4 regions of the Megamonas sp. Calf98-2 genome follow, and region 2 is predicted to be linked to each of the others. Evidence: riboswitches for the same ligand, from Rfam matches in the RefSeq annotation. Region 2 holds a riboswitch; each other region holds the start of a gene.
What was found. A riboswitch is a leader RNA that binds a small molecule or an ion and turns the genes downstream of it on or off. The one in region 2 is predicted to bind cobalamin.

Region 1 (7,832 bases), on a different contig from region 2:
AACTAAAAGAAGTTATGGGGAGTTTAAAGGTGGTTGGGAATTCCCTGGTGGAAAGATAGAAGAAGGAGAAGATAAAAAAACAGCATTAATTAGAGAAATAAAAGAAGAATTAAATGCTAATATTGAAATTGATAGCTACTTTGCTACGATAGATTATACGTATCCTAATTTTCATATGATTATGGATTGCTATATTTGTAATATAGATGATTTTGTAATCAATGAAGAAATACATGATGAGGCAAAGTGGCTGACAAAAGATGAATTAGATAGTGTAAATTGGCTTACAGCTGATGAAAAAATCGTAAATAAATTAAAAATATATTTAAGTTCAAAGATTGCAGTAAGTGCTTGTCTTTTAGGTGATAATTGTAAATATAATGGCAAAAATAATTATAATGAAGAAATAGAGCATTTGCTAAAAGATAAAGAAGTATATAAAATTTGCCCAGAAATATTGACAGGACTTAGTATTCCTAGAAAGCCTGTAGAAATAAAAGATAATAAAGTCATAACGCAGGATAATGAGGATATGACGGAGATTTTTCTTCATGGTGTAGATATGGCATGGAAAAAATTAAAAGATAAAAATATAGATTTGGCTATATTGAAGGCGAATAGTCCAACATGTGGCAGTAAAACAATTTATGATGGAACTTTTTCCCATACATTAGTAGAAGGAAATGGATTGTTTGCTAAATTATTAAAAGATAATAAAATTATGGTAATCAGTGAAAAAGATATAGAATAAAAAAATACCTAATGAGTTTATGTGATAAATTTTGCTTTATACATAGCTCATTAGGTATTTTTTATAGAATTAAATCATTAAGTTTGTTTAAACTTATTTGTCTAAGTGCCAAATGTCATGGTTATATTCAGCGATTGTGCGGTCACTGGAGAAGTAACCAGCGTTAGCTATATTGATTAAAGATTTTTTAGCCCAAGCTAAACGGTCTTCGTAATCATTATATGCTTGGTCTTTTGTTTGAATATAAGCTTTTAAATCTAATAAACTCATGAACCAATCTTTAGAAATTAATTCGTGATGTAAACGGTGGAGATTTTCTGTCTGTCCAATAGAAGTCATTTCTTCAGAAATTAAGAAGTCTACTGCATTTTTAATGATTTCATCATTATTATAGTATTTTCCTGCATCATAATCATTGTTGTTGTAATGAGCGATAACATCATCACTACTTTCACCGAAAATATAGATATTGTCATCACCAACAAGTTCATGAATTTCTACATTAGCACCGTCTTCAGTACCGATTGTAATAGCACCATTGAGCATGAATTTCATATTACCAGTACCACTAGCTTCTTTACTTGCAAGAGAAATCTGTTCGGAGAAATCGCAAGCAGGAATGAGTTTTTCAGCGTTAGTTACGTTGTAGTTTTCTACCATTACTACTTGAATATATTTAGAAGCTACAGGGTCTTTAGCGATAATATCTTGAAGACATAAGATAGCATGAATTATGTCTTTAGCAATGATATAAGCTGGTGCAGCTTTAGCGCCAAAAATGAAAGTAATAGGTGTAGAAGGAACATAACCACTGCGGATTTTTTGAAGAAGTTGAATGATGTAGAGTAAATTCATTTGTTGACGTTTATATTCATGTAAACGTTTAATTTGAATATCAAAAATGCTATTTGGATTTAAAGTCAAATGCATTGTTTTATTTAAATAGTTGCATAAATCCTGTTTACGATTTTGTTTAATAGTTAAGAGTTTATTTAAAACAGTTTCATCATCAACAAATATCAATAAATCTTTTAATTTTGTAGCATCAGTTTTGTATTCATCACCAATTAAAGATGTGATATATTGACTTAATTCATTGTTGCAGTGCAATAACCAACGGCGGAAAGTGATACCATTTGTTTTGTTGTTGAATTTTTCTGGGTATAATTCATAGAAAGCTTTTAATTCGCTATTTTTGAGAATTTCAGTATGCAAGGAAGCAACACCATTGATACTATAGCCAAAATGAATATCCATATGAGCCATATGCACAAGGTTATGTTCATCAATGATTTGTACAGCTTTATTATCACTGCGAGATTTAGCAATAGCATTTAATTCTTGAATAGTAGGAATGAGTTGAGGTACTACTTGTTTTAAATCTTCAAGATGCCATTTTTCAAGTGCTTCAGCCAAGATAGTATGGTTTGTGTATGCACATGTTTTGAATACGATATCAATAGCTTCATGTAAATCGATACCTTCTAAAACTAAGCGATTGATTAATTCAGGAATTACCATAGATGGATGAGTATCATTGATTTGGATACATACGTATTTATAAAGTTCATGTAAATCATGTCCTTTAGCTTTTTCTTCCATCAAGATTAATTGTGCAGCGTTGCTTACCATGAAATACTGTTGATAGATACGAAGCATTTGACCTTCTTTAGTACTATCATCAGGATAGAGGAATAAAGTTAAATTTTTATGAATGTCTTTTTGGTCAAAAGAAATACCATCATTGACGATAGTTTCGTCAATAGTGTCAATATCGAAAAGATGTAATTTATTTAAGCCTTTTTGATAGCCTAATACATCAATATCATATAATTTAGAATGAACAGTAAAACCATTAAATTCAACATCAAAACCAATATTGGTATCATTTAACCAAGATTTATCTGTAATCCATGGATTTTTTTCTTCTTTTTGAAGATGATTTTCAAATTTTTGTTTGAATAAACCAAAATGGTAATTTAAACCTACACCATCGCCAGATAAATTTAAAGTTGCAATAGAGTCTAAGAAACAAGCAGCAAGTCTTCCAAGACCACCATTACCTAAAGATGGTTCGAGTTCAATTTCTTCTATATCATTTAATTTTTTGCCATTATCAGCAAGTAATGTTTTTATTTCATCATAAATACCTAAATTTATTAGGTTGTTAGATAATAATTTACCTATTAAAAATTCAGCAGAAATATAATAAAGTTTACGAGGGGTTGAAGTTGGTTTTCTGTCATTGCTTAAATTTTTTACTAGCATTAATAATCCAGTATACAATTCTTCATTTGTACAATCTTCAATTGTTTTATTAAATTGAGTTTGTAAAATATTAGTTAATTTAGTTTGCATATTTGCTACTCCTTTAATATTAAACTTTGATTATGCACCACTATATTTAGATTAGAGAATAAGCAATATTTTGTAAAGGTTATTCTCAAGTTCTATATTATAATATATAGTGTCAATACTTAAGGTTTTTTCTAAAGAGTAAGAAAAAAGAATTAATTACATATATTAAATATATAGATATTAAAAGTTTAAATTTCTTTAGAGTAGATAATAAAAACTGCACTTCTAAAATTATATTAGGTTAATTTTAAAAATGCAGTTTCTGGTTTATAAATTTAATTTTATCTGGAATTTTTATTATTTTAATTGCAAATATTCTTCATCAGTTACAGGTTCAAGCCATTCATTAGAGCCACCAACAGCAGGAACTTCAATAGCTAAATGAGAAAAGAAACTATCTTTTGTAGCACCATGCCAATGTTTTACTTCTGCAGGAATATTGACAACATCACCAGCTTTTAATTTTTGAGCAGGTTTTCCCCATTCTTGATAATATCCTTCGCCAGCTGTTACTAATAATATTTGACCGCCTTTATGATGAATATGCCAATTGTTGCGACAAGCAGGTTCAAAAGTAACGTTACCAATAGAAACACCTGTAGTAGTAAGCATATTCAAATGAGCTTGACCAATAAAAAATTTACTGAATTGTTCTGGTAATTTATCTCCTAATGGAAAAATTAAAGAATCGCTAAATTTTTTAATGTAGACATATTATTACCTCCAAATAAATATTTTTCTATATATTGTTATACTACTTGGAGTGAACTTCAAGTCAAGGTTTTAAATAAAATATTGTGCATATTAAAATAGATTTCTCATTTGAAAAAGTATTTTATCTATGATAAAATATCTATAAAGTTCAGTTTTCCGAACTAATGGCTTTAATATTTAAAGGTATGGTGATATTATGGCAAATTTGAATAATTTCATGTTTAAGGTAAAAGATTATAATAAAAATAAATCAAATAATATTGTAAATAGTAATATTACTTTTAATGAATATGCAGATAAATGGTTAAAAGAATATCGTTTACAGATAAGAAAATTAGATTTGCCTATAGTTATTAATAATATAAATATTGGTAAATATTATTTTGGTCAAAAGAGACTAAAAGATATTACTTCTTTGGATTATCAACAATTTTTGATGAATTACTCTTTAGGGAGAAAGAAATCTTCTGTAGAACAGGCGAATTCAATTATTCAAAGTTTATTAAAATCGGCATTAAATAAAAAAAATATATAATTATTAAATTTTTAGTTGTATTAATTTATTTATTAATTAAGACTAAATTCTGTATAGTGCAGAATTTAGTCTATTTTTTTATATAGATATTTTATTTTAATTGAAATGTAAATGGTTGAGTAGCATAACATCTAACATCTTGTCCGTTAGTATTTTTAGCTGGTAAAAATTGCCATTTATATGCTGTATTTAAAGCAGCTTCATCAAGTGCAGAACTTCCTGAAGAAGAAATTATTTCAGCAGATTCTATACTACCATCTTTACCAATAAGAAAACGTACTATGGATACGCCTTCAATTTTATTATTGCGTTCTTTAATAGGATACTTTGGAGTAGGACTTTTTACTATTCTGGGAGGAATTGCAGGGTTACTGTAAACATTATCATCGCTATCTCCTACACCAGAACCACTGCCTGATCCAGAACTTTCACCATCACCTGTTCCTTCACTAGAGCCAGAGTCTGTACCAGTTCCATTACCAGAACCTGTATCATCATTAGTATTTATAGTAGCATTATTACCATTATGATGATTAGAATGTTCAACATTATTATTTATTGGTGGAGCAATTACTGCTTCCTCTGTGCTTATTTCATGTTTTTCCACTTTTTCTTGTAATTCTTGAATTTGTTCATAAGTTACATTAGTGGTAGCTATGTCAGAATGTTGTAAAATACTATCTGGAGTTATAGGAGCTTGCTCTACTGGCGCAGGCTCTAAAGGTGGTGTATAAGTAGAGTCTGTGATATTCGCTGATGCACTGCCTCCACCACTTCCGCTTACAGAAGTTATTTCCACAATTTCATCATATTGTGGTAGAGTAGTGAATTTTAATAATCCAGTGATAGAAATAAAAAGAAATATAAATATGTGAAATAAAAATGAACCAATTATACTGATTTTCTTTCGTTTTTGTTCATCCATTAATTACCACCCGCTCCATTTGTTGCTAAACCAAAACGAGTGATACCAGCTTTTTTTAATGTATCAATAAAAGAAACTACTTTGTCATAATTAATATCTTTATCTGCTCGAATAATAATAGCAAATGATGGATTATTTTTTTGCTCTTTAGTTGCTTGCATTAATAATGTTTGAATATCTGTTTGTTGGTCTTCTAGATAAATACTACCATCATCCTTTAGGGTTACCGTAAAATTAGTTTTGTTATCAATAGTAGCAGAAGTAGCTTGTGGTAAATTTACAGGAATAGTTTTTTGTTCTACCATGTACATCGTACTAAGCATAAAAAATACCAATAAAAAAAACATAATATCAATCATTGGAATGATATTTAAATCAGGTTGTTTAGTCTCACGATAATTTCTTAATTTCATTTATTAGCACCTCTGACTTTAGCCTCAGATAAAGCAGAAAAACATTGTTCCATATTAGTGATAATATTGTTCATTTTATGTGAGAGATAAGAATGAACACATAAAGATAAAATTGCCACACAAAGACCAGAAGCTGTAGCAATTAGAGCTTCACCGATACCACCTGTAATGGCCATTGGTTGGCCAGCTTGAATATTAAAAATACTAAATGTGGTAATCATACCAACAATAGTTCCTAAAAGTCCTAAAAGTGGAGCTAATGTGGTAATTACACTTAAATAACTTAATTTTTCACGTAAACGAGACATTACAATATTACCCTTCATTTCCATAAAAGCCTCAGTACGTTCTACTGTAGGCAAAGGACTTGCTTGAGTTAGAATATTAGCACAAGCTCCTTTATGTGTTTTAGCAAATTCAAAAGCTTTTTCTAGCGTTTCTCCAGATAGAATATCGCAATATTGTTTAGTAAATAAATGACCAGAATCAATAGATTTATAAAACAGATATCGTTCAATAGCAATAAAAATAATAACTAGTGAACAAATAAGTAGTGGATACATTACTAATCCACCTTTTTCAAAATACATTAATACATCAGACAAAATATTACCTCCTAAAAATAAAAATACCTTCCTAACCTGAAAAGAAAGGAAGGCATAAATATATAAAATAAATTTAAATTCAGCAATATTATATATTTTCCTATCCATGTCACTCGCAGGAATCGGAAAGATAATATAGGCAGTTCTTCTGGCTTGGAGTCATTGCATAATTTCGCCTTCCCAGTTTCCCAGTGACATAAATGAAATATAGCTCGTCCTTACAGCGGCGGGACCGCATCGGCTTATACCGATTTCTCTATTAAGTACAAAGTACACCTAAATTATGAATTATTCATTTGTTGCATAGAAGTATAGCATTTTTTATAAAAAAAAACAATAGTATTTGGTAAAAGATTAAAATTAGATTAAATTTTTATTGACATTAACTATATTATCATTTATAATGCAAAATTGTAATAGATAAATACAATCTATGAAAAGATAAATATAGATAAAGTTAGGTGTAGCAATACTTAATAGAGAAACAGGTGTGAAACCTGTGCTATCCCGTAGCTGTAATGTGGAGCGAGTCTTAAATATGTCACTGGGAAACTGGGAAGGCAAGATGAGCGGTGAAGCAGAGCCAGAAGAACTGCCTAATTTTAGTAGCCAATAAAAGTTACTGCGAGAGACGGTATGGTGAAGAATATGTATAACTATACCTTTTTGCTGTATGCAAAAAGGTATTTTTTACTTATAAATAAAACCTTTCTGTATTTTAAGCAGAAAGGTTTTTTATTTGGTTCGTTATTAAATATTAGAATATTTTTGATGATAATATTTGATAAAGCACCATAATAATTAATTAAATAGAGAGGAGGATATTTTTGAAAAGACAAGTATGTATTATTTTTTTATTATTGATAATGATTTTTCCAACAGTTAGTTTTGCAACAGAAACTTCATCAGATACTATGATTTTAGAATGGAAAACTTATAAAGTATGGAAAGATGGAGAAAATTTATGTATGAGTGGAGAATTTGAGAATTTACGAAATGATTTGAAAATTACTAGATTAAATAATTTCACAGCTATTATTACATTTATGAATAATGATGGAACTTCTTATCAATATGTAGGACAACCAGAAAAAATGCCTATGTGCAAGATAGCACCAAATAGTAAAAAAAGAATTACTTTTAATTTAGGTAAATTTGATGGTAATTGGACTGATTGGAATGTAGATGCTATTTATAATTTTTCTTATATAAATGGAGTAAATTTTTGAAATATTAATTAAGAAAGTCAGGTTTAAAAATGAGATTAAAAAAACAATATCTAGCAGCTGCTGTAACTCTTGGTATTATGAATTGGACAACATATTCCGAAGCGGCATTTGATGAAAATTTAAATGAATATACTTTAGATGCTGTAGTAGTAGAAGCGGATGCTACAAAAGATCAATTTGGTAATACTATTACAGAACAGTCTTATTATCGTACAGGTGGAGATGTTAAAGTAATTACTCGTGAAGAAATTGAAAAACGTCATTATCAAGATTTAACAGATGCTATTAAACGTATACCTGGT
Region 2 (7,832 bases):
CAAGCAAGAAAATGCTAATATGTAGGATTCGTTGTATCCGAATTTAAGCCTTTGGAGAATCATATCAAACGAAAGTAGCTATGGCAAAATCGGATTCAATGAAGAAGGAAATAAACAAATTTTTATATTTTTATAGATTTTTGGCAACGGTCTTTTCATGGACTTATTGATGCAAGGTGTAGAGTATTTTCATAAGGGCGGATTAGTAATGTATATATTATTAATATGCTCAATTTTTATTATCACTATTGGTGTAGAACGCTTATTATATTTTATGAAAGCTGATTCAGGAAGAGCTTTTGCACAAAATTTTTATAAATTGATGATTAATAATAAAATTGAAGAGGCTAGAAATTTAGCACAAAATAGCAAGGGGGATTTAGCTTTTTTAGTCGATTTTGCTTTCAATAAAATGCAAAATAAAAATATCAATTTGATGATGTTGTTGGAAGTTCAATCAGGGATAAGTATTTCTAAATTTAGAGAAAGACTTTATTATTTAAATGTAATTGTTACTATGGCTCCTTTATTAGGTTTATTGGGGACAATAATTGGTATGATTTCAGCTTTTAGCGTATTTAATTTAGAAGAAGGTCAAGCTATTGCTATCACTGGGGGTGTAGGTGAAGCATTAATCGCAACAGCTACAGGACTTTGTGTAGCTATTGTTTCTTTGGCTATTCATGCATATTTTGTGCAGAGAATAGATCGTATCGTAACTGATATGGAACAGGCTTTTTCACTAATTGAAGGTTATATAACTAGAGGTGAATAACAATGCGTTTAAAAGATAGAAGAGCGTTTTCTAAGCCTGAAGTCATGATTATACCAATGATTGATATTATGTTTTTCTTATTGGTATTTTTTATGCTCAGCACGCTATACATGGTGGATTTAAAAACTATTCCTGTAAATATGCCTAAAGTGCAAAATGCCCAAAGTCAAACAAATGTTAATTATTTAGTCACGATGAAAGCTGATGGCACTTTGTATTTAGAAAATAAATTGATAGATGAAGATACATTACTTCAAGGTGCAAAAGAAAAATATGAAGAAAATAATAATTTTGCTGTAGTAATTCGTGCTGATGAAAATGTAGATTATGGAAAAATTATGGCATTATTAGATAAATTTAAAGCTGTGGGGATAACTAAATTTGGTTTGGCTACAGAGACTATGGTAGATGAACATAAATAATGTCTTGACAGATATACTCTTAAGTGTTATCGTAAAAATGAAATTATTTTTCTAACAATTTTATATTTATTGAGTGGAATAGGTGCCCCTTTTGGGCTTAATAGAGAAAGCAGTAAAAGCTGCTACGGTCCCGCCGCTGTGAAAGTGAGCAACTTCAAATTTATGTCACTGAGATATTTCTTGGGAAGGCTTGAAGAAGCGATGAACTTGAGTCAGAAGAACTACCTATTTGTCAATCACCGTTATGACCTGCGAGAGATAGGTAGGAGATTTATTATAGTAAACACTATCTCTACAAGAATATTTATTTTGTAGAGATTTTTTTTATCTATAAGCCATAATATTCTCATGGAAATAAGTGATACTCAATAATGACTTTATAATCGAATAGATGAAGTATTTAATATTTATTTAAATATCAAATTTAGGACATTATAAATAAATTAAGAGAGGAACGATATTATGAAATCTAATTGGAAAAAAATGTTAATCGCATCTATGGCATGTGTAGCTTTAACAGGAGTATCTGCAACATCTTTTGCAGCAGGATATAGTTTAAATCCAGAAGTAAAAACAGCAACTCCTGCACTTTTACAAGCTTCTGAAATCGGTGTACGTACATATAATACAACTGATGCAGAACTTCAAAAAGCTCCAAATAAAGATGCTATTGTAGTAATGAGCTTTGGTACAACATACAAAGATACTCGTGCAAAAACAATTGAAGCTACTGTAGAAGAAATTCAAAAAGCACATCCAAATACAAAAGTTGTATTAGCATTTACTTCTCATATTATTATTGACCGTGTAAAAGCAAATGAAGGTATTACTATTCCTACACCAGAAGAAGCATTGGCACAACTAAAAGCTGAAGGCTATAATCGTATAGCACTTACTTCCTTAGATGTTATTCCTGGTATGGAATATGCTTATAAAACAGCTGTATATGATATCTATAAAACACAATTCAAAAAAATGACTATTGGTACACCTCTTATGTATTGGATGGGTCAAGAAGGTCAAAGAGATGACGTTGAAGCAGTAATGCAAGCAATTGGTTCTCAAATGCCAAAATTAGGTAAAAAAGATGCAGTATTAGTGATGGCACATGGTACACCAGATCCATCTAATGCTTATTATTCTGTAATGCAAGATCGTTTAAATAAACTTTATGATGGTAAAGTAATGATTTATACAGTTGAAGGCTGGCCATCTCTTGAAGATATTATTCCTCAATTAAAAGCAAAAGGTATCAATCATGTTACAATGATGCCTCTTATGATGGTTGCAGGTGATCATGCAAATAATGATATGGCTGGTGCAGAAGAAGATTCTCATAAATCCATCTTAGAAAAAGAAGGTATTAAAGTAGACGCATACATTCATGGTCTTGGTGAAAACCAAAACGTTCGTCAATTATTTGTAGATAGAGCAAATGAAGCATGGAACGCTCTTGAAGCAGAAAAATAATAGATTTTGAATAAATCCTGTATGCTTGACGCTTTTATATGCCAAGTGTAAAATAAATAAGAGCATTATTTTATTAAGTAATTTAGTTTCTACTAAAATATGCAAAATGTAATACAGTAAGGTATGTGGCAAATTTTGTCACATACCTTTTTATGCAGGAGGATTTTTAATCATGGCAGGAACTTTTTATGGTATTGGTGTAGGTCCTGGAGACCCAGAATTATTGACAATGAAAGCTATTAAAGCTATTGAAAAAGCTGATGTACTCATTGCACCAAAAACAGAAAAAAAAGATGGTAGCGTAGCTTTAAGCATAGCTAAACCTTATTTAAAAGATGATATTGAAATTGTATATCAAGTTTTTCCAATGGTAGTTAATTTTGAAACTACTGATGCATGGCAGAAAAATAAAGAAGAGATTTTAGCTTTATTACAAGCTGGAAAAAATGTAGTATTTTTAACATTAGGCGATCCAATGTTTTACAGTACATATATTTATGTATATCGTCTTTTAGCAAAAGAAAAAGATATAAATATTGAAACTATCCCAGGTGTGCCAGCATTTTGTGCGATTGGTAGTAAATTAGGTTATCCTTTAGTTGAAGGCAATGATATCATCAGTGTAATTCCAGCAACTGCTGATAAAGAAACTATTGATAAAGCTTTAGCTGTTTCTAATAATGTGGTAATGATGAAAGTTTATAAAAATTATCCTGAAGTAGTAGATGCTTTAGCTGAAAATGATATGGTGGATAATGCTGTACTTGTAAGCCGTTGTGGTCTTCCAGATGAAGAAATTATAAATGATTTACAAGCTCAAAAAGATAAAAAATTAAATTATTTATCAACTATTTTGACTAGAAGGAGTAAAGGTATTTAATTGCCTTAGATAATGTTACTATGAAAAAATTAAATGGTTTGTTTTGTATATTAGCTTTAGTAATATGTTTTTCAGTAATATTAGTTGGTTGTGGTAGTCAAACAGAGGAAAAAAATGCTTCGAGTGGAACTGATAGTTATTTAACTATTACAGATGATGCTGATAGACAAGTAGTTTTGACGAAAAAACCAGAAAGAATAGTACCATTATCAGCATCTTTTTTAGAGCCACTTCATGCTGTTGATGGAAAAATAGTGGCTAGGGTATCAGCAAAAACAGGTATTCCCAAAGAAGATGAAAATCTACCACAAGTAGGAAATGTCTATAATATTAATATTGAGAAAGTAATAGAAGCTCAACCAGATTTAGTAATTGCTTATAAGGGTATGAATGATAAATTTGTATCTACATTTGAAGAAAATGGTATTCCTGTAGTTGTTCTTGAAATGCGTACGTATGACCAAGTAAAACATACTGTAGATGTTTTAGGACAGATTGCAGGAAATACCGATAAAGCCAAAACTTTGATACAAGATATGGATAATAAAATAGCAGAAATAAAAGCCAAATTGCCAAATGAACATAAACGTATAGCGATACTACATAGTACAGCTCAAAATGTAACTGTACAATTAGAAGGTAGTATTGCAGGTTCAACGGCAGAGATTTTGGAATTTGAAAATATTGCTAAGGGATTGACTCCACTAGAAAGCAATCCAACTTCTGCGCCATATAGTTTGGAAACATTAGTATCAGCAAATCCAGATGTTATCTTTGTTACAAGTATGGGAAAACTAGAAACTATAAAGAAATCTATGATGGAGAATGTAGAAAATAATCCAGCATGGCAGACTCTTCCAGCAGTAAAAGAAAAGAAAGTATATTTCTTGCCACAGGAATTATTTTTACTAAGTCCAGGCATTCATTATCCAGAAGCGGTTGAAGCTATGGCTAAGCTTGTTTATCCAGATAAATTTAATTGATGGTGAATTGATATGACTATGCAAAAACAAGAAGTTTTACAAACCACAAAATTTGGCATAGCGATTAATAAATGGCGAATACTAATGATGATAGTATTCGCCATTTTAGCTTGCTCGGGCATTATATGCAGTATAATAAGTGGAGCAGTAGCTATTCCAATAAGTGAATTGAAAAATATTTTTATCGATGGTGTAAATAGTCCTCATCAGCAGATTTTATATAATATTAGATTGCCAAGAACGATAGTAGCAGGATTAGTAGGCATGAATTTGGCTATGGCAGGAGCTATTTTACAAGCTGTGATGAAAAATCCTTTAGCTGATCCACATATCATAGGGATTTCTTCTGGGGCAGGGCTTACAGGTATTTTAGTGATTGTATTATTTCCTGCTATGGAATATCTAATAACGCCTATAGCTTTTGTTGGTGCTATGATTGCAGCTATTTGCATTTATTTATTGGCATGGAAAAATGGTATAAGACCGTTGCGTATTATTTTAGCAGGGGTGGCAGTATCAGCATTTTTAGGTGCAGGTATTTCCGCTATTTTAGTTTTATATAGTGATAGAATACATGGTGCTTTGATGTGGATGGTAGGGGGCTTATCGGCTCGTTCATGGCCACATGTAGATATTATTTGGCCTTATGCTTTAATTGGATTTATTTTAGCAATGCTGGGTTCACGCCATTTGAATATTTTGCAATTGGGTGATGATATAGCAAAGGCTTTAGGAGTTAATGTAGAATTAACACGCATTTATTTGACTGCTATAGGAGCATTATTGGCAGCAAGTGCTGTATCTGTAGCTGGTTTATTAGGTTTTGTAGGACTTATAGTGCCACATACAGCTCGTTTGATTGTAGGTTCAGATTATCGCTACTTGATACCTTCGTCGGCACTTTTGGGAATAGCTGTAGTTACTTATAGTGATACTTTCGCCCGTGTAGCTTTTGCTCCACTGGAATTGCCTGTGGGAATTTTCATGGCGATATTAGGAGCTCCATTCTTTTTATTTTTACTTAGAAAGGAGCTTTGATATGGTTAATTTAAAAGTATCTGATTTAATGATAAAAATATATGATAAATTGATTTTAGATGGAATTAATATTGATTTTAAAGCTGAAAAAAAGACATCTATCATAGGGCCAAACGGTTGTGGTAAATCGACTTTATTAAAAGCTATCTCAGGATTAAATCGTCAATATAAAGGCGAAATCTTGATTGATGGAGAAAATATTTTGCATTTATCCAGAAAAAATCTAGCGAAGAAAATGGCAATATTACCACAGGGAGCGACAACACCAACAGATTTAACGGTAAAAGAGCTTGTGAGTTATGGCAGATTTCCTTATCGCTCCATGTTTAAATCATTGAATAGTAGAAAAGAGCAAGCGGTTATTGAAGAAGCAATGGAAAAAACACATATTACATCTTTTTCTCATCGCTTAGTCAGCACTTTATCTGGCGGTGAAAGACAGCGTACATGGATTGCAATGGCACTTGCTCAACAGCCAAAGATTTTATTATTAGATGAGCCAACTACTTATTTAGATATTGCTCATCAAATAGAAGTCATGCAGATAGTAGATGAATTGAATAAACGCGAAAAAATGACAGTGATTATGGTCTTACACGATATAAATCATGCTCGTATGTATGCTGATGATATAGTTATCTTGAAAGATAAACATGTATTTGAGCAAGGTGAGCCAAATACTGTACTTGATGTAGAAAATTTAGCTAAAGTATTTGGTGTGAATGCTAAGATGTATCAAAACTGTCAAAATCCAGAAGATAAAATAATTTTTCCAGTATCTTTAGTTAAAAATTAATATAATAAGGGGAATAAATATGCTTGAAATAAAATCCCTAAAGAAAAATTTTGTTTCTAAAAATAAACAAGGTAAAAATATAGAAAAAACGGCTGTAAGAGATTTAAATTTGACGATTGATGAAGGTGAAATCTTTGGACTTTTAGGGCCAAATGGAGCAGGTAAGACGACAACTATTCGCATGCTTACCATGCTTACAAAGCCTACAGCTGGAGAAATTTTATATAAGGGAAAAGATATATTCAGCGACGAATTAAATGTAAAAAAATATATAGGAGTAGTACCGCAACATATAAATTTTGATCAGGATTTGACTGTTTGGGAAAATATGGAATTGCATGGAAGATTGCATCACATTCCCAAAAGTGAGCGCCATGCTCGCATTGAAGAATTATTAAATTATGTAGAGCTTCAAGATAGAGTTAATGATAAAGTAAAAAGTTTATCTGGTGGTATGAAAAGGCGTTTATTGATTGTGCGAGCTTTGATGCATAATCCTAAAATCTTATTTTTAGATGAGCCAACGGTGGCTTTAGACCCACAGGTGCGCCGACGTATTTGGGATTTAATACGTCGATTGCCAAAAGATGGTGTTACTGTAGTTTTGACTACACATTACATTGAAGAAGCAGAAAATCTATGTAATAGAGTGGCTATTTTAAATAAAGGTAGTTTAATAAAATTGGATACGCCAAAGGCTCTTTGTGAGCAAATTGGCAAATATGTTGTAGAATGGGATAGCGAAGAGTCTAGAGAGTATAAATTTTTTAATTCTCGTAAAGAATGTGCTGATTTTGCTGGAACTTTAGATGTAGCGACAACTATACGTCATTCCAATTTAGAAGATGTCTTCGTAGAATTGACAGGAAGGACGGTGAGCTGATTATGCTATATGATATTTGGACTGTTTTTTGGCGAGACTGGGTAGTATTGAAACATCGCATGATAAAATTCATCTTAAGCCGTATGGTGGCACCTATTTTATATATGGTGGCTTTTGGCTGGGGTTTAGGTAGAAGTATTAATACAGGGACTGGTTCATATTTAGATTTTTTAGTTCCAGGGATTTTGGCTTTAAATTCTATGAATATAGCTTTTAATAGTTTGACTCCTGTACATGCAGAGCGTATATACCATAAATCTTTAGAGGAATATTTAGTATCACCTATTCGACCAATAGCTTTTGTAGCAGGAAAGATTTTAGCTGCTGTGCTTCGTGGTATGATTTCTTCGGCTATTATCGTTGTTTTAGCTTATTTATTTGGTGCGAAATTTGCGATTACGCCATTATTTATAATTGTATTGATTATAAATTGTATTATCTTTGCTGAAATTGGCTTTTCAGCAGCAATGATAGTACAGACTTTTGAAGATATGGCAAGATTTAATACGTATATTTTATTGCCGATGTCATTTTTATGTGGCACATTTTTCTCTACGGATAAATTGCCATTATTACTGCATTATT
Region 3 (7,832 bases), on a different contig from region 2:
ATACGGGCAAGTACTGTACGTAATGAAGAAATTTCATCGATATAGAATTTATCATTATTTCTAAATAAATCTATATCTCCAGCTGCAATATTTACAGCAAAATTAACTTCACCAGATTGAAGTGCCATAGCACGAGTATTAGGGTCATCAATAGATGGTATTTCCACACGCTCGAATGGAACTTCACCATCCCAATAATATTCATTTCTCACCATTACAGCCTTTTCTTTTACAAAAGACTCTACTTTATATGGACCAGTACAAATTGGACCTTCTTTGGCAAAATCTCTGCCTTGCTCCTCTGCTGTAACATCTACAATAATAAATAATGGGTCAGCCAAAAATCCAGGCATATTAGGTTGAGGTTTGCTTGTTGTGATTATTAAATTTTGACCATCAGCCTTCATTTCTGTGTATTCAAAGAAAGTTTTTGCTCGAGTATTTTTAGCAAAAGCACGTTCAATAGATTTTTTTACAGCTTCAGCTGTTACTGGATTGCCATTAGAAAATTTTACATTATCACGGATTTTAAAAGTCCATGTTAAATGGTCATCACTAATAGACCAACTTTCCGCAAGCCATGGCTGAACATTCATTTTTTCATCAAATTTTGCCAAACATTCACCAATAGCATAACGCATCACAACCCAGCCAAAATAATTTTGTGTTGGCTCTAAAGTATCTGCAAAATTTGTAACTCCAAATTTTAAAGTAGTTTTATCTACTGTATTTTCAGAGCCACAACCAGCTATTATACCTGCGGTCAATATACCACATAGACTTAAACTAATAGCCTTCCATAATTTTTTCATTCTAAAACTTTTCATATTCAACCTCTTTTCTTATCAATAAAATCTATCAATCCTGTCTAGGGTCTAAAATATCACGTAAACTATCTCCCCAAAGATTAAATATAGCTACTACTATAAAAATAGCTAACCCTGGATAAATCATCAGCCATGGAGCAGTTTGAATATATTGACGACCTTCATTGAGCATTAATCCCCATTCTGGTGTAGGTGGTTGAGCACCAAAACCTAAAAAAGATAGACCCGCTATTTCCATCATCATAGTTCCAATATCCATTGCACCTGTTATTACAATCATTGGCAATATATTTGGTAATATGTGGCGCCATAAAATATTAATAGTTGTTGTACCATTTACTTTAGCAGCTATGATAAAATCATTATTACGTAATTTTATGACTAAACTACGAACTAGACGAGCATATTTTGCCCAACTTACTATTACTAAAGCAAAAATTGTATTTATAATACTTCCACCTAAAATACCAGCAATAGCAATTGCTAAAATTACACCTGGGAAAGACAACATAATATCTGCTAAACGCATCAATACAATTTCTACTTTACCACCAAAATAACCTGATAAAATACCAACTAAAGAACCAATAGTCGACGTTAATATAACTAAACAAATAGTCATAAATAATGAAGTTTGTGTACCATAAATTATCCTGGAAAAGGTATCTCTGCCTAATTTATCAGTACCTAAAATATGTTCACCGCTTGGCATCTGCAATACATTGGTCATATTCGATTCATAAGGGTCATGTGTAGCAATAATAGGTGCTAATATAGCAATTAGAATTACTAAAAAAACCAAAAATGTATATACAGAAAATAATTTATTATTCTTTATAAATTTAATCATCTTGAATCTCCTTTTTTCAGCCTAGGATCAAGATATGTATACGATAAATCTACTAAAAAATTAATTACTGTATACACAATAGAAATCCATAAAACAAATCCTTCGATTAATGGATAATCACGCATAGTAATAGCATACACTGCCATTCTCCCCATACCTGGCCAAGCAAAAACTGTTTCAATAACAGCAACGCCACCTAATAACCAACCGATGGACATACCTAGTAAAGTTATTAAAGGTAAAATGGCGTTAGGTAAAATATGTTTCCATAAAATAGCTTTTTCAGACAATCCTCTAGCTCTAGCACCAATTACATAATCTTGATGTAATTCATCTAAAATCACAGTACGCACTTGCCTAGTATATTTTGCCGATTGATAGATAGCTAAAGTAAGTGCTGGTAACACTAATCCACTTGGTGTTACACTAGCAGTAGCTATAGGAAATAATCCCAATTTTAAGCCAAAAATATATAATAAAATCAATCCTACCCAAAAACTTGGCATAGATACACCAATAAAAGAAAAGATTCTCACTAAAAAGTCAGGAATTCTATTGCGATGTGTAGCGGAAAAAATTCCCAAAGGAATGGAAATAATTATAATTAAAATAATTGTAGTCAAAGCTAATAAAACAGTCCCTGCAAAACCTTCCATTAACTTATCTATTACAGGTTTTTTTGCTGAATAAGAAATTCCCATATCGCCTTGTGCTACACCTAAAAGCCAATTGCCATATTGTACAAGAAATGGATCATTAAGTCCCATTTCTTCACGAGTTTGCTCTATTATTTCTTGAGAAACAATAGTATCTGAAGCCTCTAAAACCATGGCTGCTGGATCACCAGGTGATAAATAAGTTAAACAAAATGTTAAAAAACTAACACCAATTAATGTAATTACTAATTGAATTAAACGATTTATTAATCGTTTCAAATTAAAACAACCTCCTTATTTTTTTCATTATTATAGATTAAAAAGCTCCTCTCCTTTCTTCCGTTAAGGCAAACAAAAAAAGTCTGCCTTTGCTAGCAGACTTTTAAGAGAAACATACAATTATAAATATGAGAAAAAAAGCCTAATTCTTATAGAATTAGGCAGTATTATACAATATTTATATCTGTATAAATCGCCTTCCCATCGCTCGCAGGTAATAACGGTGATTATTAAATAGGCAGTTCTCCTGGCTCAGAGTCATAGCTATTCACGCCTTCCCAAGAAAATAATTTTTTCTCAGTGACATAATTGTGGAATTGCTCGTCTTTACAGTGGCGGGACCGCTCCGGCTTATACCGAATTCCCTATTAAGTCTATATAGACACCTATTCTATCTATATTTTATTACTTATGTTATCATTAGTGATAGTCTTTGTCAATTATCTTATAATAAATTTCATTAATTTTACTATTACTAAAAACTTTATATAAGATATATTGATTTTGTAAAGTTGTTAACCTATTGGCGGATTGATAAAAATTTTCAAAAATCACAGCCATAAAAATTCTTTTTACAATAGACTTTTGTATATTATTTTTCTCATAGCTTATTGTTTTTATAGATGATATAATTATGAATATAAAATTTATAATTGTTATCAATATTATAATATAAAGAGAGGGATTTTCATGTATGAAGATTTAATTGAAGAAAAAATTTCTTCCGAAGATATTTTTGATGGGGTATTACTTCATGTAAAGCGTGATTATGTAAAATTACCAAATGGTAATAAAGCTGTTCGTGAATGGATAAAACATCAAGGTGCTTCTGCTGTTATTCCTGTATTGCCAAATGGTAATATTATTTTAGTGCGCCAATATCGTTATCCTATTGGCAAAGTAACTTTAGAAATTCCTGCCGGCAAATTAGATAGTGTGGACGAAGATCCATTAATTTGTGCTAAACGTGAATTATCTGAAGAAACAGGTTATACTGCTAATAAATACACACAAATTCATAAATTAGCTACTACTGTTGGTTTCTCTAATGAATGGATTTATATTTATTTAGCACAAGATTTAGTAAAAGGTAAACAACATACTGATGATGATGAATTTATAAATCTAGTAGAAATGCCACTAAGCGAAGCTGTCGATTTAGTTAATAAAGGTGAAATCTTTGATGCTAAATCTGTTGTTGCTATTTTAATAGCAGAAAAATTGTGTAAACAATAATTTATTTATATTTGTTATTTAAAAATTTAGGAGGTATTTAATGTTTGGTTTTGGTCCAGATATGATATATGCAATCCCAGGTTTGTTGATTGCATTGACTGTTCATGAATATGCCCATGCTAAGGTTGCTGATAATTTAGGAGATTTCACTCCTCGTATGAATGGCAGATTAACTTTAAATCCTGTAGCTCATATTGACCCTATTGGATTGATTATGTTATTTTTTGCTCAAATAGGTTGGGCAAAGCCTGTACCAATTAATTTAAATAATTTTGATGATTGGCGTAAAGGTGAAATGCAAGTTTCCTTAGCAGGACCATTAGCTAATTTAATTACAGCTTTTGTAGCTTCAATATTTTTTGCTCTTTGTTTTAAATATAGTTTTGCACCTCATTGGCTTATTATGGTATTACAATTAATCATTATTTATAATGTAAATTTCGCTATTTTTAATTTAGTACCTATTCCACCACTTGATGGTTCTAAAATCTTATCTTCTCTGTTACCAGGTAGATTAGCTTATAAATATCAATCTTCTGTAATTAATCGTTATAGCTTTTTTATTCTAATCGCTCTTGTTTTTACTGGAATATTGGGTTTTATCATTCACCCTATCAGTAACTTTATTATAAGCATTTTAAATCTTATTATCTCTATTATTATTTAATGAGTTTTTTTATGCAACAAGAACAATATAAGGTACATTTAGAATCCTTTGAAGGGCCATTAGATTTATTATTGCATTTAATTGAAAAAAATCGTATTGATATTTATGATATTCCTATTGCTCTATTGACGGAACAATATATGGATTATCTTGCTAAATTTAAAGAGTTTAATATTGAAGTAGCTAGCGAGTTTTTAGTCATGGCAGCTACATTATTACAAATCAAATCCAAAATTTTATTACCTGATACTAAGGTAGAAGAAGTAAATGAAGATGATACTGATGAGGTTGACCCACGAAAAGAATTAGTCGAACGATTATTAGAATATCGTCGTTATAAAGAAGTCAGCAGTATTTTAGGTGAAATGGCAGATGAAGCTGGCAAAAGATTTTTTCGTGAAGCTTCTAATCTACCGACAAAACATTTGCCACCTAAAGGGCTTGATGTAAAACTTTTGTGGCAAGCATTTCAAAATGTGCTAGAAAGCCAAATTGAAAACGAACCTCTTGTAGCTAATGTTGCTCGAGAAAAATATACTATTGAAGATAAAATCATCTCTTTATTGGCTTTGCTTAAACAACATGGCGGAAATATTTGTTTTAACATTGTATTTCAATATAGTGAGCATAAGATTTCTAAACCTGAATTAATCACTACTTTTTTAGCTATGTTAGAATTGATTAAAATAAAAAGAATAACAGTATATCAGACAAGTATATTTTCACCTATTTATTTAAAAATCAATGATGAAGTCGAATCTTCTGATAACGATATCATTGTTGATAATACTGAAAATAATTAAAGATTGTTAATAGATGATTTTTTGATAAAAATTCATGAAAATAGACGCTTGTAAGCGTCTATTTTTTTTTATTTCTCCCCTCGAGAATAATATTTTATTTATTAATTATAATAAAATATTATTGCTTAATTTATTTTTAATCTAAATATCATTTGTTATTATTGAGTCTAAGTTGTATAATGTAAATAATATATATATTTATATTAATATTATTTACATTAATAATCCTATATATTAATTAAAATAATATAATATAAAACTTAGCGATAACTAAGTAAAGGAGAATATTTTATGATTATCAAGCCAAGAGTAAAAGATTTTATCTGTTTAACTTCTCACCCTGAAGGCTGTAAGGAAAATGTACGCCGTCAAATCGAATATGTAAAAAGTCAGCCAAAGGTTGAACTTGGTAAACGCGTATTAGTATTAGGTGCTTCTACAGGTTATGGCTTAGCATCTCGTATCTGTGCAACATACGCGAGCGGTGCTTCTACAATTGGAGTTATTTTTGATAAATCAGCACATGGTAAAAGAACTGCAACTGCTGGTTGGTATAATACAGCTGCTTTTGAAGAATTTGCAAAAAATGATGGCTATTATGCTAAAACAATAAATGGTGATGCTTTTTCTCAAGCTATTAAAGAAAAAACTATTGAACTTATAAAAAAAGATTTAGGCAAAATTGATATGGTTGTTTATTCCTTAGCTGCTCCTCGTCGTACAACAGCTGATGGAACTATGTATTCTTCTGTATTAAAAACTGTTGATAAACCTTTTACTGCTAAAACTTTAAATTTAAAAACAAATGAATTAACTGAAGCTACTTTACCTCCTGCTACTCCTGAAGAAGTAGAAGCTACTATTAAAGTTATGGGTGGCGAAGATTGGGCAGATTGGATGCATGCTTTAAAAGCTGCTGATGTTTTAACTGAAAATGCTTGCACTGTAGCATATTCTTATATTGGTTCTAAGATTACATACCCAATATATTATGAAGGTACTATCGGTGCTGCTAAACAACATCTTTATAAAACAGCTGAAACTTTACGTCAAGAAGGCTTTAATGCTATTATCTCTGTAAATAAAGCTTTAGTTACACAGTCTAGTTCTGCTATTCCTATTGTTCCTTTATATGTGGCGGTTATGTATCGTGTAATGAAAGATAAAAATGTTCATGAAGGTACTATCGAACAAATGTATCGTTTATGGCATGAATACCTCTCTCAACCACAACCAAAAGTAGATGATGAACACCGTATTCGCATTGATGATTTAGAAATGAGAGACGATGTTCAAAATACTATTTTTGAATACTGGGATAAAGTAACTACTGAAAACTTAACTCAATATGCTGATGTAGATGGTTATTGGAATGACTTCTATAATCTCTTTGGCTTTGGTTTTGATAATGTAGATTATGATGCTGATGTAAATCCAGAAGTAAATCTTGATTTAGTTGAATAATGCAAACTCAAACAAATTTATATATTTTTTAGAGTAGAGAGTCTTCTCTACTCTATTTTTTTGATAAAAAGTTTCTACTAATGATAAAAGCAGTAATGTATTTAAACATTACTGCTTTTAGTTAATTCTAAAGGATTTTCACCATATTTATTTGGACCATTTGTTCCTTTAGCCAAAATCAAATACAAAATAAAAATGAAATAACCAAAAGGAAAAACAATAGGAAATATTATCCACCAACCGCTGAAATTCAAATCGTGCAAACGTCGTATCATCAAAAAATTAAGTGGTAAAAATAATATTATTAAAATTAAAGAAGCTACTAAAATAAGCAAAATAGGAATTACTTCTATTTGTGATAAAACATTTAAATCATTTACATTTTCGCCTAAAATAGCAATAGATAATGCACTAGCTAAACCTAATAAAGTAATAATCCCTATAAAAGCTAATGATATAACAATCAAAAAGATTATATAATGAATAAATGGCTTTCGATTTAATCTACCTTCTGTAGAAAAATATTTTTCTTCTAAATTCATAAAAAACTCCTTATAAATCCAAACTTAAAGGGTCTTTTCCATATTTATTATCACCATCAGTCCCTTTTATTAAACATAAATAAGCCAAAAATAGCATATTTATCAATGGAATTACACATAAAATTATCCATACAGCCGATTTATCTAAATCATGCAAACGTTTAATTCCTAAAAATAAACTAGGTAATAATGCTAATTCAATCAATGTAGATACTATACTTATGCTAATATCAACTACTGTTCCATCTGTCGTACTGATAATCACTAAAAACGTTGGTATTATCAAAAATAGACAAAATAAGATAAAACATACTGCATATAAGATAAATATTTTACGATTTATGCGACCTTTTGTAGATAAAAATCGTTCTTCTAGAGATGAATTTTTCATTTTATTTTTATCTCCTTGAATTTTATTTTACTTATATTATAAAATAAAAATTCATTATTTAATAGTTTTTGCAATAAAAAAAGCATAGTATAACACTATGCTTGTATATTTTATCTA
Region 4 (7,832 bases), on a different contig from region 2:
GTGCTCTTGCTGCTTCTACAGCTAATTCTAATAAGTTACCTTCACCTGTTTCCATAGAACGAGTGATAGCTTCAAGACAAGAACGAACTTTGTCATTATCACGATTTGCACGTAATTTTTTAAGTCTTTCAATCTGAGCTAAACGAACTGCTGTATTGTCAACTTCTAAAATATCAAGTGGATCTTCTTTATCTAAGCGAAGATAATTTACGCCAACAATTTTTTCACTACCAGAATCAATATGAGCTTGACGACGTGCTGCTGCTTCTTCTATACGCATTTTAGGCAGACCTGTATCAATTGCTTTAGACATACCGCCGAGAGCTTCAATTTCTTGAATATGTGCCCAAGCTTTTTTTATGAGTTGATTTGTTAAAAATTCTACATAATACGAACCACCCCATGGGTCAATTACCTTACATACTTTAGTTTCATCTTGAATGTATAATTGCGTATTACGAGCAATACGAGCTGAAAAGTCTGTAGGAAGAGCTATAGCTTCATCTAGTGCATTCGTGTGTAAAGATTGTGTATGACCAAGAGCTGCTGCCATAGCTTCAATACAAGTTCGAGTAATATTATTAAATGGATCTTGTTCTGTAAGACTCCAACCAGAAGTCTGAGAATGTGTACGTAAAGCCATAGATTTTGTCTTTTTAGGATGAAAAGAATTGACAATTTTAGCCCAAAGCATACGACCAGCACGCATTTTAGCAATTTCCATGAAATAATTTTTCCCCATAGCCCAAAAGAAAGATAATCGTGGTGCAAATTGGTCAATGGTTAATCCATGTTCTGTACCTGTACGCAAATATTCAAGACCATCAGCTAATGTATAACCTAATTCAATATCTGCTGTTGCACCTGCTTCTTGCATATGATAACCAGAAATAGATATACTATTAAATTTAGGCATATATTTAGAAGTATACTCAAAAATATCACCAATAATTCTCATTGAAGCTGCTGGTGGATAAATATAAGTATTACGTACCATGAACTCTTTTAAAATATCATTTTGAATAGTACCTGCCATAACAGCTTTATCTACACCTTGTTCTTCACCAGCCAAAATATAAAAAGCCATGATAGGAAGTACTGCACCATTCATAGTCATGGATACTGACATCTGATCAAGTGGAATGCCTTTAAATAATATTTCCATATCTAAAATAGAGTCAACTGCTACTCCTGCTTTACCAACATCTCCTACTACACGAGGATGGTCTGAATCATAGCCTCTATGTGTTGCTAAGTCAAAAGCAATAGATAAACCTTTTTGCCCAGCTGCAAGATTTCTACGATAAAAAGCATTTGATTCTTCTGCTGTAGAAAAACCTGCATATTGTCGTACTGTCCATGGTCTTGTTACATACATAGTTGCATATGGACCACGCAAAAATGGTGGAATACCTGCTACAAAATCTAAATGATTACAATCTTTATAAACATTTTCATCATAAAGTGGTGCTACATCTATTTGCTCCATAGTGCGATAAAAATTTTCCTCAAAAGATTTTCCAGTTTCTGCTTTTAAACTTTCTTTCCATTTAGCAAAAGCGACCTCACTCTGTATTGCTTGCTGAAAAGGAATTTGTGTAAAATCTGGTATTTTAGACATTATTCAATCATCCCCTTTTCTTTTTGCATACGAAGTAAAGTTTCATAGCAATTAGAACGAACACTTATATAATCGTCCATACCCGCTTCATCGCATGCTTTTTTTAATTCTGGTGTTGGTGCACCTGCTAAAAAAACTTTCATACTAGGTTTTACAGCCTTAATACCAGAAGTAACAGCTGGTGCGAGTTCTGGATAAGTTGAATCTGTAGAACAAACAATAGCTACATCAGCATTTGAATCAATAGCTGCTTGTACAGCTTCTTCTACTGTTGGAAAACCATTATTAGTAAGTACATTAAATGCTGCTACTTGCATAAATGAAGTAACAAAATCTGCACGTGCTTTATGCTGTGGAATAGGTCCCATATTAGCAAGGAAAATATTTACATTTTCCCCTGTTTTTTCTAGATACTTTTCTGTGCGATGACGAAGTTGTTCATATCTTTCAGTCCAGCGATGTGGCAAAATAGCTTCTATAACTTCACCTGTCGCCTCTCCTGTAAGTGCTGTAGATATTTCACCTAAAGTGGCACCCGCTTTAATAGTCTGTTTAACTGTATTTATTAATGAACCATGTTCACTAAAATCACGTTTACCAATTTCCGATAATAATAATTTAACATAATCATTATCACGTACTTTTACATTAACTTTAATTGCCATTTTTCTATCTGCTATAATTTTATCAAAATCAATTTCTGGTACTTCCAATAATTTTTCAGTCATATTTGGATACATATTATTACCAACAGCACGATCTTTTCTTGTTGCTAAATTTTTAAAACGAGCTTGTAATACTTCATTAATAGCTATCTGCACAGTATTATTTTCTAAAGCTTTTATTAAACCACCATGAGCTTCAATTTCTTGAAATTTTGCCCAAGCCTTTTGAGTAAACTCTTCTGTCAATGGTTCAAGATACCAACTACCACCAGCAGGGTCTATTGGTTGAATAAAATTAAATTCATGTTGCTCCATAATTTGAATATTTCGTGCAATACGACGAGAAAATTCATCACTAGGACGTATACAATGGTCAAATGGTTTTACAAACATACCATCCATACCACCAACAACAGCAGAAAATGATTGTGTAGCTGCACGAAGTAAATTTACATAAGGATCATATACTGTTTGACAAAAAGACGATGTACTTACATATATATTAATTTTTTGAGCTATATCATCTCCACCACAATTTTTAACAATTTGAGCCCAAATCATTTTCACACTGCGTAATTTAGCAATTTCCATAAAAAAATTTGCACCTATACTAAAATGAAAACGTAAATGACGACAAAAAGTATTCACATCAATGCCACGTCGTTCCATAGATTTCATATATGTTACAGCTTCATTCATGGCATATGCTACTTCTTGAATATCATTTGCACCACCATTGTGATAAACATCTGTATTTACTACTACAGTCTTTAATTCTGGTGCAAATTTTTCTGCCCAACAAATACTATGAGCCATTTCATCATAATATTCATCAAGAGGTCGTGTAAGCTTTCCATCTAAAGCTAATTCTCCAATAGGATCTGCTGTAATAGCACCATGAAGTTTTTTTAGTGATAATTTTTTCTGTTCACACACCACTGCAACAGCAGAAAGTAATGCTATATTAGAAGCACCTGCATAGATATCAATTTCAAATTTTTCTAAATCAACATCATCTAATAATTTATTTACATCTGATAAAGTCGATAAAGAAACACCAATATCTGCGATTTCTTCTTTATTAGCTGTATCTACATCATAACCTTTACGTGTTGCTGTATCCAAAACTACACTTGCAGCTGTTGAACCTTTTAATAATTCATATTTTACCATTTCATTGGCTTCACTAGGAGTTTTAGCATCACACTCTTGAGCTATTGTCCATGGTTTATGTATATAACCACTAGCATTAGCTCCACGTAAATTACTTTCCATTCCTGGATAAGTCTTATTATGAGTTAACCCTTCTAAATCTTCCATACGATAAATAGGGTTTAATGTAATACCTTCATAAGTTTTAGTAAACATACTTTTTTCAAAAGGTTTTCCCTTCAATAATGCCACTACAGCTTCTTTCCATTCTTCATATGAAGGAATTTCAAACTCATCAAAAGTAACAGCAGGAATATCTTGTTCTTGTTGTTCTTCTTGTCGAATTTCTTCGCCAAGTGTTTTATCTTGTTCCATATATAATAATTTCCCTTCTCTGCTTCTGCATTTTCATTTAAGGGGATAATTTAATACTATTATTGAATAGTTAATAAATACTCTTATATATCTAATAAATGGTTCGAGTTCCTCCTACCTAGATATTAAATATAAAATTTATAAAAAAGCCATCACTAAATTTAGTGATGGCTGGATTGGTAATATATATTCCCCAAATATTATTTACCATTTTTATTAAATTATTCAAGCATTTATGCTAATCATAATAATGATTAAATTTTTCAGTAAATTAAACATAATTTACAACAAATTAATATGATACATCGATGGCACTTGCTTAAGATAATCATGAGCCATCTTCATGGATTATCTCTATAAACAGAAAAACCGCTTTTCATAAACAATATATGAAAAACGGTAGAAAATTATAATTAGAATTTACATGTATAAAAAACATATACATTCTACTACATCTCTCCCCGTCTCTCGCAGGTCAAACGACGATGCTTCTTATAGGCAGTTCTTCTGACTCAGTATCATTGCTCACTTCGCCTTCCCAGTTTCCCAGTGACATTCATGAAGTTTGCTCCTCTTTACAGCGGCGGGACCGTGCCGGATTTTAACCGTCTTCCCTATTAAGCATAAATATGCACCTATAAGGTTTCATTATCAACTTGTCGCCTTTATTATACTTTTTATTTTATATATGTGTCAATACTCTATATAAAATAATTTTAAGATAATTATTTTATATAGAGTATTGACACATATTCTATATAGTGATATTCTAAGAAAGAACTGAATATAGTTCAATGAATCAGGTGTCCATTTGGACTTAATAGGGAATTCAGTACGTAATTTATTATTAAGCTGAAACGGTCCCGCCACTGTATGAGGGAACTTATCCAAATTTATGTCACTGGGAAACTGGGAAGGCTTGGATATAGTAATGAACTCGAGTCAGGAGAACTGCCTGATTAACAATCACCGTGTGCAATTAATTTATTTTAATTGCCATACCTGCGAGCGATGGGGAGGAGATTAGACAGTAAATTTTAGAATTTACTCAATGTGTCTATTCACCTCTTTTCAAAGCGAAAAGGGGTTTTTTATTTATCGGTTTTACTTTATGTCTTCAGCAAACATAAAGTAATCATTGCTCAAAATTCCAAACTAATCATTATATTGTTTTATTATTATGCGTATAGCATGCTTAAGTATTATTCTAAGCATGCTATTTTTTTCTTATAATTTAATTTTAAAGATAGCTTTTTTTATAGTTTGACTTTGTTGACAGATAATAGCTGTACGATGAGCATCTTCTGGATAACAAATTAGAAAATCACCTTTGTTAATTAAGTTAACAGTAGCTTTTTCTTCACCTATTAATTCCACAAAATCGCGATTTTCATCAAATGATTTTATTTGCATATCATCGCAAAAGCTCACATCAATACTTTCTTTTCCTTCAATAATCATATGCACATCAATATATTTTTTATGTGCTTCCCAAAAGCGCTCTTCACGTTTTACTGTAGCATAGTTTTCGATATTAACAAAAAACTCATCGCCATTTATTTTATAACTACCTTTTTCATATGTAGTTAAATCATGCTCTTTTACATAAGTAAAACAAGCTTTAATTTTTTCTGCCAAAAAATCATACTTATCTGCATATTTAAGATTGCCAAAAATCATGTTTATAACCTCTTTTCTCAGTTTATTAAAATAATTATATCATGATATTGAAAAAATATTCTTCTCCATTTATCATTAAATCTAAATATTAATATTATAAGTGAGATGATTTTATGGTACACATACCAAAATTAAATACATTACAAACTGAAAATAAAATTCCCTTTAAAGTAGAAGCACCTTTTGAACCTACAGGCGACCAACCTCAAGCGATTGAAGCTTTAGCTCAAGGCATTCAAAATGGTCAAACATCACAAGTTTTATTAGGTGCTACAGGTACAGGAAAGACTTTCACTATCGCTAAATTAATTGAAAAAGTCCAAAAACCTACACTTATTATCGCTCATAATAAAACGCTAGCTGCACAATTAGCTAGTGAGTTTAAAGAATTTTTTCCGCATAATGCTGTAGAATATTTTGTCAGTTACTATGATTATTACCAACCAGAAGCTTATATTGCCCAAACAGATACTTATATCGAAAAAGATTCTTCCATCAATGATGAAATTGATAAGCTTCGCCATTCTGCAACTTGTTCTTTATTCGAACGTCGTGATGTCATCATTGTTGCTAGCGTATCTTGTATCTATGGTTTAGGTTCACCAGAAGATTATTATGATTTAGTCTTATCTGTACGTGAAGGTCAAGAATATCCTCGTGATGATATTTTGCGAAAATTAGTTTCTATCCAATATGAACGCAATGATATAAATTTTGACCGTGGTAAATTTCGCGTTCGTGGTGATGTCATTGAAATTTTTCCTGCTGGCTATAGTGATAGAGCTATCCGCATTGAACTTTTTGGTGATGAGGTTGACCGCATTTTAGAAGTAGATACATTGACTGGCGAAGTCTATGGTCAACGCAAACACATTTTAATTTATCCTGCTTCTCACTATGTAACTTCTAAAGAACATATGAAAGAAGCTATCGACTCCATACAAGAAGAACTTCAACAGCAATTAAAAATCCTTGAAGATGATAATAAACTCTTAGAAGCTCAACGTTTGAAACAACGCACAAATTATGATTTAGAAACTATGGAAGAGATGGGATATTGCTCTGGCATCGAAAATTATTCACGCCATTTAACAGGCAGAAAAGCTGGCGAAGCTCCGTATACACTTCTTGATTATTTCCCTGATGATTTTTTAATCGTCATTGATGAATCTCATGTTACTATACCACAGATAAAAGCTATGTATGCAGGCGACCGCTCACGCAAAGAATCACTTGTAGATAACGGTTTTCGTTTGCCTTCCGCCTTTGATAATCGCCCTTTGCGCTTTGAAGAATTTCTCGATCATATCAATCAGATAATCTATGTTTCTGCTACACCAGCACCATTTGAATTAGCACAAGCAAATCAAGTAGTAGAACAAATAATCCGTCCAACAGGTCTATTAGATCCTGAAATAGAAATTCGCCCACTTGAAGGGCAAATGGACGATTTACTTGGAGAAATAAAAATCCGCACTAAGAAAAATGAACGTGTACTCATCACTACTTTGACTAAAAAAATGGCTGAAAATCTCACTGATTATTTAAAAGAAATGGGTATCAAAGTCCGTTATCTTCATTCTGATATTGCCACTATTGAAAGAGCGGAAATCATTCGCGATTTGCGTCTAGGAAAATTTGATGTACTCGTAGGGATTAACTTATTACGTGAAGGCTTGGATATGCCAGAAGTCTCTTTAGTAGCTATCTTAGACGCTGATAAAGAAGGCTTCTTGCGTTCAGAGACATCTCTCATTCAGACAATTGGTCGTGCTGCTAGAAATGCTCATGGTAAAGTAATCATGTACGCCGACCGCATCACCGATTCTATGCAAAAAGCCATTGATGAAACTCTGCGTCGTCGAGAAGTCCAAGATAAATACAATCAAGAACATCATATAACACCGAAAACAATTCAAAAGAAAATAAAAAATCTCATTGAAACTACTATGGTTGCAGAAGAAAAAGCAAGTTATGATGCTGAAAAACCAAAGAAAAAATTGAAAATGACTGTTAAAGAAAAGAAAAAATTAATTCTTTCTTTAACTAAAGAAATGCAAGAAGCTTCTCGCAACTTAGAGTTTGAACGAGCTGCTCAAATTCGCGATATCATCTTTGAATTAAACGAAAAAAAATAATTTATTTATAAAAAAGCACTATAGCATGAAAACTATAGTGCTTTTACTTATTCATCATAAAGATGACAACGTACATATCTGTTATTTATCATTTTCATTTCAGGTAATTTTTGTCTACAAATTTCTTTAGCTTTTGGGCAACGCGTATTGAATGGACAACCTTTTGGCGGATTTAATGGACTTGGCAATTCACCTTGCAAG

Region 1: linked by a shared signal. The riboswitch ahead of BMX03_RS05085 (MotA/TolQ/ExbB proton channel family protein) and the one ahead of BMX03_RS02325 (sirohydrochlorin cobaltochelatase) in region 2 are both predicted to bind cobalamin.
Region 3: linked by a shared signal. The riboswitch ahead of nikB (nickel ABC transporter permease) and the one ahead of BMX03_RS02325 (sirohydrochlorin cobaltochelatase) in region 2 are both predicted to bind cobalamin.
Region 4: linked by a shared signal. The riboswitch ahead of BMX03_RS09025 (methylmalonyl-CoA mutase family protein) and the one ahead of BMX03_RS02325 (sirohydrochlorin cobaltochelatase) in region 2 are both predicted to bind cobalamin.

Annotation. Positions count from the first base shown of each region.
Region 1 covers NZ_FOCY01000012.1:46,214-54,045, forward strand. The annotation lists gene BMX03_RS05055 (2-thiouracil desulfurase family protein) at 1-751, shown strand, start outside; gene BMX03_RS05060 (glycogen/starch/alpha-glucan phosphorylase) at 845-3,109, opposite strand; gene BMX03_RS05065 (cupin domain-containing protein) at 3,407-3,721, opposite strand; gene BMX03_RS05070 (hypothetical protein) at 4,020-4,358, shown strand; gene BMX03_RS05075 (energy transducer TonB) at 4,450-5,283, opposite strand; gene BMX03_RS05080 (ExbD/TolR family protein) at 5,283-5,696, opposite strand; gene BMX03_RS05085 (MotA/TolQ/ExbB proton channel family protein) at 5,693-6,301, opposite strand; cobalamin riboswitch at 6,422-6,596, opposite strand; cobalamin riboswitch at 6,744-6,916, shown strand; gene BMX03_RS05090 (hypothetical protein) at 7,129-7,530, shown strand; gene BMX03_RS05095 (TonB-dependent receptor) at 7,560-7,832, shown strand, end outside.
Region 2 covers NZ_FOCY01000005.1:5-7,836, forward strand. The annotation lists gene BMX03_RS02315 (MotA/TolQ/ExbB proton channel family protein) at 158-775, shown strand; gene BMX03_RS02320 (ExbD/TolR family protein) at 778-1,197, shown strand; cobalamin riboswitch at 1,261-1,441, shown strand; gene BMX03_RS02325 (sirohydrochlorin cobaltochelatase) at 1,660-2,667, shown strand; gene cobI (precorrin-2 C(20)-methyltransferase) at 2,840-3,547, shown strand; gene BMX03_RS02335 (ABC transporter substrate-binding protein) at 3,568-4,530, shown strand; gene BMX03_RS02340 (FecCD family ABC transporter permease) at 4,543-5,568, shown strand; gene BMX03_RS02345 (ABC transporter ATP-binding protein) at 5,570-6,364, shown strand; gene BMX03_RS02350 (ABC transporter ATP-binding protein) at 6,384-7,247, shown strand; gene BMX03_RS02355 (ABC transporter permease) at 7,250-7,832, shown strand, end outside.
Region 3 covers NZ_FOCY01000032.1:16,479-24,310, forward strand. The annotation lists gene BMX03_RS09290 (ABC transporter substrate-binding protein) at 1-812, opposite strand, end outside; gene nikC (nickel transporter permease) at 859-1,677, opposite strand; gene nikB (nickel ABC transporter permease) at 1,674-2,612, opposite strand; cobalamin riboswitch at 2,832-3,017, opposite strand; gene BMX03_RS09305 (NUDIX domain-containing protein) at 3,303-3,848, shown strand; gene BMX03_RS09310 (site-2 protease family protein) at 3,889-4,515, shown strand; gene BMX03_RS09315 (segregation and condensation protein A) at 4,527-5,318, shown strand; gene fabV (enoyl-ACP reductase FabV) at 5,610-6,782, shown strand; gene BMX03_RS09325 (DUF805 domain-containing protein) at 6,884-7,324, opposite strand; gene BMX03_RS09330 (DUF805 domain-containing protein) at 7,335-7,715, opposite strand.
Region 4 covers NZ_FOCY01000030.1:14,589-22,420, forward strand. The annotation lists gene scpA (methylmalonyl-CoA mutase) at 1-1,621, opposite strand, end outside; gene BMX03_RS09025 (methylmalonyl-CoA mutase family protein) at 1,621-3,813, opposite strand; cobalamin riboswitch at 4,293-4,467, opposite strand; cobalamin riboswitch at 4,598-4,787, shown strand; gene BMX03_RS09030 (NanQ anomerase/TabA/YiaL family protein) at 5,041-5,493, opposite strand; gene uvrB (excinuclease ABC subunit UvrB) at 5,607-7,631, shown strand; gene BMX03_RS09040 (ABC transporter ATP-binding protein) at 7,679-7,832, opposite strand, start outside.